Linked DNA regions of Undibacterium parvum. Each later gene encodes a partner of the first gene's protein in a complex. Links are inferred from orthologs where the notes say so. Each region holds a gene or a part of one and is shown on either strand. Other genes may lie near its edges.

Region 1 (5,085 bases):
GGAGAGGGGTGAGGGTGATACAAATTACCGAACAGTTTGATTTTTCCTCGAATTAAAACACGACACTAAATCGAGATTATCCTTGTTCAAAAACCCTCATCCCCAGCCCTTCTCCCGCCAGCGGGAGAAGGGAGCACAATCGACACCTTGCGCAGTATCCATGCGCCTACAGGCCTAAATGCGGCCAGAAGGCGCATGGAATATGCGCAGTGGTTTTTCGGAACCTCTATTTTTTCTTTTTCAGTAATGGCGCCAGATACTTGCCGGTGACGCTCTCTGCATTGGCTGCCACTTGTTCCGGGGTGCCGCTGGCGATCACGTAACCGCCGCCTGCGCCGCCTTCCGGTCCCATATCAACGATCCAGTCGGCGGTCTTGATGACGTCCAGATTGTGTTCGATGATGACTACCGTATTGCCTTGGTCGCGCAGTCTGTGTATGACTTTTAGCAGCAGGTCGATATCATGGAAATGCAGACCGGTGGTCGGTTCATCGAGAATATACAGAGTGCGGCCAGTGTCGCGCTTGGATAGTTCCAGTGACAGTTTGACGCGCTGCGCTTCGCCGCCTGATAGCGTGGTGGCGCTTTGGCCGAGCCGGATATAGCCGAGGCCGACATCGAGCAGGGTGTGCAGTTTGCGTGCGATCAAAGGCACAGGTTTGAAAAATTCGTAAGCGTCTTCAACCGTCATGCCCAGCACTTCATTGATGTTCTTGCCCTTGTATTGCACTTCCAGGGTTTCGCGGTTGTAGCGCTTGCCGTGACAGGTATCGCATGGCACATACACGTCCGGCAAAAAGTGCATCTCGACCTTGATCACGCCATCGCCCTGGCAGGCTTCGCAGCGGCCGCCCTTGACGTTGAATGAAAAACGGCCGGCGCTATAGCCGCGCTCTTTCGCCACTGGCACGGTAGAGAACAGGTCGCGGATCGGCGTAAACAAGCCGGTGTAGGTGGCAGGATTCGAGCGCGGGGTGCGCCCGATTGGCGCTTGATCGACCGCAATGACTTTATCAAAATGCTCGAGGCCGCTGATGCTTTCAAACGCCGCCGGCTCGGTTTGCGAACCGTATAAATGGCGTGATGCCGCCAGGTACAGGGTGTCATTCACCAATGTCGATTTGCCCGAACCTGATACGCCCGTGACGCAAGTGAGCAAGCCCACCGGCAGTTTCATGCTGACTTTTTTCAGGTTGTTGCCGCTGGCGCCGCTGATCACGAATTGTTTTTCCGGATTAAAGGCAGCGCGCTTTTCTGGCACCGCGATACCCAGTTCACCCGACAGATATTTGGCGGTCAGCGAACGTTCGCTTTTCATGATGTCTTCCAGCGTACCCTGAGCGATGACTTCACCGCCGTGCACACCAGCACCGATACCCATATCGACCACGAAATCGGCGCAGCGTATCGCGTCTTCATCATGCTCGACCACCAGCACGCTATTGCCTATGTCGCGTAAGTGACGCAGGGTTTCTATCAGTCTGTCATTGTCGCGTTGATGCAGACCGATAGACGGTTCATCGAGTACGTACATCACGCCAGTTAAACCGGAACCGATTTGTGAAGCCAGTCGGATCCGTTGTGCCTCGCCGCCCGAGAGCGTATCGGCACTGCGGTCTAGTGACAGATAATCGAGACCGACATTGTTGAGGAAGGTCAGGCGCGAGCTGATTTCTTTGATGATGCGGTCGGCGATATCGCGCTTGGCACCGACTAATTTTAATTGCTCAAAAAAGCTTAAGGTCTGGCGCAAAGGCAGCGCGCTGATTTCATAAATTGGCTTTTCCTGATCGCCAGTGCCGACTTTCACGTAACGCGCTTCTATGCGCAGACGGGCGCCGTGGCAGGACGGGCATTGCTTCTCGTTGATGAACTTGGCAAGCTCTTCTTTCACCGCCATAGAATCTGTTTCGCGGTAGCGTCTTTGCAGATTCACGATCACACCTTCAAACGTGTGCTCCTTGATGACGGTGCGGCCTTTTTCATTGATGTAGGTGAACGGTATGCTTTGCTTGCCGGAACCATACAAGATCACTTTTTGCGCATCTTCGCTCAGTTGCTCAAACGGCGTGTCGATATCGAATTCGTAGAAGGCAGCCAGATTTGACAGCATCTGGAAATAGAATTGATTGCGTCTATCCCAGCCTTTGACAGCACCGCTGGCCAGCGACAGATTTGGAAAGGCGACGATGCGTTTCGGGTCGAAAAATTCTATGTGACCGAGACCATCACACTCAGGGCAAGCGCCCATAGGGTTATTGAAAGAAAACAGGCGCGGTTCCAGTTCTTGCAGGCTATAGCCGCAAGTCGGACAAGCGAATTTATTCGAAAATAGCTGCTCGTGACCACTATCCATATCGACGATCAGGGCGCGGCCATTGGCGATGCGCAGCGAAGTCTCGAAGGATTCCGCCAGACGTTGCTTGATTTCTTCTTTGACCTTCACACGATCGATCACTACGTCTATCGTGTGTTTCTCGGTTTTTTTCAGCTTAGGTAAATCATCAACTTCATAAATTTTGGCGTCATGGGTGCCGCTCTGTATCCGAAAACGCACGAAACCCTGGGCCTGCATCTGTTCAAATAGATCGACGTGCTCGCCTTTGCGGTTGCTGACCACTGGTGCCAGTATCATCAGCTTGGTGTCTTCCGGCATGGCCAGTACGGCATCGACCATTTGTGAGATCGATTGCGCCGCCAAAGGGTTTTCCGGATGATCGGGACAATATGGCGTACCGACGCGCGCGTACAGCAAGCGCAGATAATCGTGAATCTCGGTGACGGTGCCGACAGTAGAGCGCGGATTGTGCGAGGTGGCTTTTTGCTCGATAGAGATGGCTGGCGACAGGCCTTCGATCAGATCGACATCGGGTTTTTCCATCAACTGTAAAAATTGACGGGCGTAAGCCGACAAGGATTCGACGTAACGGCGTTGGCCTTCTGCATACAGGGTATCAAATGCCAAAGAAGACTTGCCCGAACCAGATAAACCAGTGATTACCACTAATTTATTGCGCGGCAAATCGAGATTGATGTTCTTCAGATTATGCGTGCGCGCACCACGGATGCGAATCTCATCCTTCTTTTGCACAGGTAGATCGTGAACGCCGAACTCAATTTCAGCCGGCTTGCTCGACGCTTTGGTCGCTTTTGGGGTATTGCTTCGAGTTTGTGTCATAAGACTGCTTTCCGCTAGGTGCCGCATATTGATGCATATCACTACATAGACTGTAATTACCCTGCATTTTGGAATGCAGGGTGAGCAACCTGCTACTATAACGGTTTTTTGAAATTTGACGCGGGTGACCTGCCTGCTTTGTTTCAGGTTTTATCTTTGTATGGTCTTTGTATTATGATAAACGCAACATCTCCAGCGTGTGCTGGCACTGATGAGTCGCTCTCGGCTGGGTCTGGGATGAATCGCCATGAAATCCTGACCAGCAGCTCGCTGGCGTCGATTTTTGCTTTGCGCATGTTGGGCTTGTTCCTGATTTTGCCCATTTTTGCGCTGCACGCCAAAACTTTGCCGGACGGCGGTAATTTAACCCTGGTCGGTCTGGCGATGGGGATTTATGGCCTTAGCCAGGCTTTTGCGCAGATACCTTTCGGTATCGCTTCAGATAAATTTGGCCGTAAGCGCATCATTGTGATTGGCTTGATACTGTTTGCGCTGGGCGCGCTGATTGCTGCTGCCTCGCACACCGTGATGGGCATTTTGATAGGTCGCGCGGTGCAGGGCGCAGGTGCCATCTCGGCCGCGCTGACTGCCCTGATCGCCGATTCTACCCGCGAGCAGCATAGAACCAAGGCGATGGCCATGGTGGGCGGCTCTATTGGCATTACTTTCGCGCTGTCATTGGTGATCGCACCGGTTTTGTATCAAAGCATAGGCATGAGTGGTATCTTTTTATTGACCGCGGTGTTGGCGGTGGTAGCGATAGGCGTGGTGATCTGGGTCACGCCAGCGGCACCTTCCATCGCGCACGCCGAGAAAATACCCCTGAGCGTGGTGTTGAAAAATCCAGAATTGATGCGCCTAAATTTAGGTGTATTCGTCTTACATCTGAGCCAGGTCGCGATGTTTGTAGTGGTGCCATCGGCCTTGGTCCAGTATGCCGATATCCCCCTTGCCTCGCACTGGAAGGTGTATCTACCGGTGGTGTTCGGTTCTTTCATCGCAATGCTGCCAGCGATTTTTATTGGTGAAAAACAGGGCAAGATGAAGCAGGTATTTATTTTTGCGATCGCCTTGCTGTTGCTGGTGCAATTGGGATTTTGGCAATTTATGGATAGCCCAGCGATATTGATAGGCTTACTGTTCGCGTTCTTCCTGGCGTTTAATATTCTGGAGGCGAGTCAGCCTTCTTTGGTGTCGCGTATGGCACCACCGGCGGCAAAGGGCGCGGCTTTGGGGGTGTACAACACTTTGCAGGCACTAGGTCTGGCCTGCGGCGGTTTGCTCGGTGGTTGGCTCAATCAGTATGCCGGAGCATCAACTGTGTTTATTGTGAGCGCCGCATTAAGCCTCTTCTGGCTTATAATCGCAGGCAAAATGCCCGAACTGCCGCGCCGCGCTAAAACTGCCGCTGTAGAGTAGGCGTCTACAAACTGTTTAACACTGAACCACAGAAATATAGGAGAGTCGCATGGCATCACTCAATAAAGTCCAGATCATTGGCAATCTCGGACGTGATCCGGAAACCCGTTACATGCCCAGCGGCGACGCCATGACCAGCATCACGGTAGCGACTACCGAGAACTGGAAAGACAAGGCGACCGGCGAAAAGAAAGAAGCGACAGAATGGCATCGCATCACTTTCTTCGGTAAGTTGGCTGAAATCGCCGGTCAATACCTGAAAAAAGGCTCACAAGTTTACGTAGAAGGTAGCTTGCGTACCCGTAAGTACACCGACAAAGACGGCGTAGAAAAATACGCAACCGATATCAAGGCCGACACCATGCAAATGCTGGGTAGTCGTCAGGGTATGGGCGGCGGCGCTCCTATGGATGATGAGTCTTACGGTGGCGGCGCACCGTCAGCGCCACGTCAAAGCGCAGCACCGGCACCACGTCCTGCACCAGCAG
Region 2 (4,763 bases), 1.3 Mb from region 1 along the record:
TGTTTTTAGCGCGGCCTAACTGTATGCGCAACTAGGGTATTTTTTGAAAAATAAAGGGGAGTATCGCTAGAGCATGGCCTAGTTGAGTAAATTCAATACCCCATCCAGACCGACAAAATTGAGTGCCACATCGGCTTGCGCGCGCACTACCGGTTTGGCGCGGAAGGCCACCGACATACCAGCGATTTTCATCATTTTCAAATCGTTAGCACCGTCGCCCATGACGATGGCCTGGCTAGTGGCTATCCCCATTTCGGCGCAGACGCGTTCTACCGTGCGCTGTTTTTCGTCGGCATCGACGATGCCGCCGACCACTTTGCCGGTGAGCTTGCCGTCGGCGATTTCCAGTACATTGGCATGCGTGTAGTCAAGCTTTAGACGGGTTTTCATGCGGTCGGTGAAGAAGGTGAAACCGCCTGATACCAACAGGGTTTTTAATCCGGCTTGCTGGATTGCCTTAAGCATTTTGTCTGCGCCCAGTGACAATTGCAGACGTTCGTCGTAAACTTTTTGCAGGGCCGACGCATCCAGGCCTTTCAGCAGGGCGACACGGCGCGTCAGGCTTTCTTGAAACTCGAGCTCGCCGCGCATCGCCGCTTCGGTGATTTCTGAGACCTGCGCTTTTAAACCTTGCATGTCAGCGATTTCGTCTATGCATTCTATGGTGATCAGGGTGGAGTCCATATCCATCGCCACCAGTTTAAAGTCGCTGAGTTTTCTTGCGCTAGTGGCGAAGTTGCTGTCTATCTGCGTGGCAAAACATTCGGCGCTGATTTGCTGCTGCAATTCTGCTGTGCAGGTGGCTTGCTGTAAGCGCACCGCCTGTGGTGAAATTTTCAGAATGTCGCTAGCCTGGCTCTGGTCAGCGATGCGCTGTATCAATGCCATGTCATTCTGGTCGAAGGTGCGCAAGGCTTGCAGGGTAATGTTGATCAGGTTCATGCTCTGTGGTCGTTTAATTGTTAGGAATGATAGCGTCTGTGGGCAGCGGCAGCGGCTATTGCAGGGCCTTCATGGTGCTCTTGATTTGCGCCACGCGGGCCGCCAGATCGGGCATGTTGGCGGTGATGCGCAATTTGTCCTGGCCATTGAGTTTGATGTGCTTATTTTTTTGCACCAGTTCTATGATGCGCATCGCGTCGATAGGCGGTTGCGGCTCGAACTGCAGACTGACCGCTTCGCTGTGGGCATCGATCTTGATGATGCCCAGAGGTTTGGCGGCGACCCGCAATCTATGCGTCTCTAGGAGCGATTTGACTGGATCGGGCAGTTTGCCGAAGCGGTCTATCATCTCTTCCTGTATGTCGTCGATGGCGTCCGCCTTGCTGCAATTGGCCAAGCGCTTATAGATGGACAGACGTTCATGCACATCGCCGCAGAAATCATTCGGCAATAGGGCAGGGATGTGCAGATTAATCTCAGTCATGGTTGACAGTGGTGCCGCCAGATCGGGTTCTTTACCGTTTTTCAGCGAGCGCACCGCTTCACTGAGCATGTCTGAATACATCTGGAAACCGATCTCGTGCATTTCGCCCGATTGATTGTCGCCTAGCACTTCACCGGCACCGCGTATTTCCAGATCGTGCATTGCCAGGTAAAAGCCGCTACCGAGTTCTTCCATTTGCTGAATCGCATCGAGACGGCGACTCGCTTGCTTAGTCAAACTTTGCACATCGGCCACCAGCAAATACGCATAGGCTTGATGATGCGAGCGGCCGACGCGGCCGCGCAGTTGGTGTAATTGCGCCAGGCCAAATTTATCAGCCCTGTGCATGATGATGGTGTTAGCGGTAGGGACGTCGATACCGGTTTCGATAATCGTGGTACACAGCAAAATATTGTAGCGTTGCGCGACAAAATCGCGCATGACTTTTTCCAGATCGCGTTCGTGTAATTGGCCGTGGCCGACCGCAATGCGCGCTTCGGGGATCAAGGCTTCCAGCATGGCCTTGCGGTTTTCTATGGTCTCGACCTCGTTGTGCAGGAAGTACACCTGACCGCCGCGTTTTAGCTCGCGCAGGCAGGCTTCGCGGATCACCGAATTATCTTCGCTGCGCACAAAGGTTTTGATCGCCAGACGTTTTTGCGGGGCGGTGGCGATGATGGAGAAATCGCGCAGACCTTCCAGTGCCATGCCCAGGGTGCGCGGTATCGGCGTTGCGGTCAGGGTCAAGACATCGACCTCGGCGCGCAAAGATTTTAAGGCTTCTTTCTGGCGCACCCCGAAGCGGTGCTCTTCATCGATGATGACCAAACCTAGGCGCGAAAATTTAATATCGTCAGACAGTAATTTATGCGTGCCGATGATGATGTCCAAAGTGCCGTCTTGCATGCCTTTGAGAGCTTGCGTGATTTCTTTGCCGCTGCGAAAACGTGACAGCTCGGCGATCCGCACCGGCCAATTGGCAAAACGGTCGGCAAAGGTCTGGGCGTGCTGCTCGGCCAGCAAGGTCGTGGGCGCGAGGATTGCCACCTGTTTGCCACCCATCACGGCGACAAAAGCGGCGCGTAAGGCGACCTCGGTCTTGCCAAAGCCGACATCGCCGCAGATCAGCCTGTCCATAGGTTTGCCGGAGGTCATGTCTTCAATTACTGCTGTAATTGCGGCGGCCTGATCGGCGGTTTCTTCAAAGCCAAAACTGTCGGCAAAGGCCTCGTAGTCTTTGTGTGAAAATTCAAAGGCATGGCCCTGGCGTAAGGCGCGGCGCGCATACAGATTAAGTAATTCGGCAGCGGTGTCACGGATCTGCTGCGCTGCCTTGCGTTTGGCTTTTTCCCAGTGCCCTGAACCTAGCGCATGCAAGGGCGCGTCATCAGGAGATGCGCCGGAATAGCGTGAGATCACGTGTAACTGTGCGACCGGCACGTAGAGCTTGGTTTCTTTAGCGTATTCCAGATGCAGGAACTCGGTTTCGCCTTCGCCCAGATCCATGCTGATCAAGCCCATGTAGCGGCCTATGCCATGATTGCTGTGCACCACCGGGTCACCGATTTTTAGCTCGGAGAGATCGCGCACCATGTGCTCGACCTGGGTCACGCCTTCTTGTTTTTTGCGACCTATACGTTTACCGGAACCAGCATACAACTCAGTCTCGGTCACGAATGCAATTTCGTCGAGCACGAAGCCGCTATGCAGTGGTGCTACACCGAGCATCAGTTTGGCGTCCGAGGTGATAAAGTCGGTATAGCCTTCACACAATGTGAGCGGGATCGCGTATTCGTTGAAATACTGTTGCAGGGTTTCGCGCCGGCCTAGCGATTCGGCGCAGATTAAGACGCGCTGTTTGCTCTGCAGTAAAAACGCGCGCAAATTGCTGAGTGGATCATCGGCGCGTCGGTTCACTGCCAGATCTGGCAAGAAACTGGAGATCTCAGAAGCTGCGCCGCCACTATTTAAGACCCAGCGCGCCTGCGATTTGAGTGCGCCGAAAAAATCTTCATCGCGCAAGAACAGCGTTTCTGGTGCCAGCACCGGACGCTGCCGGTCCGATTTTAAAAATTGATAGCGCGAACGGGTATCGACCCAAAAGCGCTGTATCGCTTCATCAATGTCGCCGAGCAAGGCAAAATGGCTGTGCTCGGGTAGGTAGTCGAACAGAGTCGCGGTGCTGTCAAAAAACAGCGGCAGGTAATATTCTATGCCGGCCGAGGGGATGCCGCCGCTGATGTCTTTGTAGATCATGGAGCGTGAAGGATCGCCCTCAAACTGCTCGCGCCAGCGGCTGCGGAAACCAGTGCGTGCCGCCTCGTCCATAGGAAACTCGCGCCCCGGCAATAAGCGCACTTCGCGTACCGGGTAAAGTGAGCGCTGAGTGTCGGCATCAAAGGTGCGTATGGTTTCTATGCTGTCGCCAAATAGATCGAGGCGATATGGCAGTACCGAACCCATAGGGAAAATATCGATCAGGCCGCCGCGCACCGAGTATTCGCCGGGTGACATCACTTGTGAAACATGCGCGTAACCAGCTAGCGTCAATTGTGACTTTAAACGCGCTTCATTCAGCACTTCGCCTTGCTTGAAGAAAAAAGTGTAGGCAGCGAGAAACGAAGGCGGTGCCATCCGCACCAAGGCGGTGGTGGCGGGCACCAGCAGCACATCGCAATTGCCGGCACTGATTTCATGCAAAGTGGCCAGACGCTCAGAGACCAAATCCTGATGCGGTGAAAAGGCATCGTAGGGCAGGGTTTCCCAGTCTGGCAGCAGATGGCAGCGCAGATTCTGATCAAACCAGGGGATTTCAGCGAGCAGGCGTTGCGCATCGGCCGGATTGGCCACAAACACAGTCAGCATGCGTTTTTGCGCTTTGAGTGCGAGCGCGCTCACTGCTAGCGCATAGGCGTCGGCCGATCCGTGTAAATTAGGGAGAGCAAAACGATTGCCGGGCTTGGGAAGAGCTTTGACGAGATCAAATGACATAGACTGCAAAACTTGGGTTGGAAGCGAAACACTGAGATCTAAGTCGGCGCAATTGCTGGGAACGCGCACCTGACAAGGATTTGGCTTTAAAATGAGGCTCAATTATAAACGAAGCGAGTGGCGCTGTTTTTTAGAGTGGCCGCTTCTGGCTAGTGAGTTGGCCGATTCAGGCTTGATCGTGAAGTTTTTTGAAGTATTTTGAAGTTTCTGTCCCTGCTGTCAGCCGATAAACCGAATTAAATCACCTTAATCACCTTAATCACCTTAATTAAAATTAAATCCGCGTGAATCAGACTCTTTCCAGTAATCCTACTTCTCTTCCCGCAGTGCGTTATGTGGCCTTAAT

Evidence for each region.
Region 2: the proteins of uvrA (region 1) and mfd are in contact, whole or in part, in a crystal structure (PDB 4DFC), measured with the Escherichia coli proteins. The link is inferred for Undibacterium parvum from one-to-one orthologs.

The regions. Positions count from the first base shown.
Region 1 is NZ_CP034464.1:2,758,776-2,763,860, forward strand. The notes cover bases 27-3,515. They hold uvrA (excinuclease ABC subunit UvrA), read right to left. Parts: upstream 3,179-3,515; coding sequence 227-3,178; downstream 27-226. Other genes in these bases: EJN92_RS12075 (MFS transporter), read left to right, coding at 3,416-3,515. Outside these bases: more of EJN92_RS12075, read left to right, coding at 3,516-4,597; ssb (single-stranded DNA-binding protein), read left to right, coding at 4,647-5,085. UniProt on the Escherichia coli protein: The UvrABC repair system catalyzes the recognition and processing of DNA lesions. UvrA is an ATPase and a DNA-binding protein. A damage recognition complex composed of 2 UvrA and 2 UvrB subunits scans DNA for abnormalities.
Region 2 is NZ_CP034464.1:4,103,173-4,107,935, forward strand. The notes cover bases 798-4,763. They hold mfd (transcription-repair coupling factor), read right to left. Parts: upstream 4,418-4,763; coding sequence 998-4,417; downstream 798-997. Other genes in these bases: serB (phosphoserine phosphatase SerB), read right to left, coding at 798-933; ispD (2-C-methyl-D-erythritol 4-phosphate cytidylyltransferase), read left to right, coding at 4,702-4,763. Also shown: more of serB, read right to left, coding at 79-797. UniProt on the Escherichia coli protein: Couples transcription and DNA repair by recognizing RNA polymerase (RNAP) stalled at DNA lesions. Mediates ATP-dependent release of RNAP and its truncated transcript from the DNA, and recruitment of nucleotide excision repair machinery to the damaged site.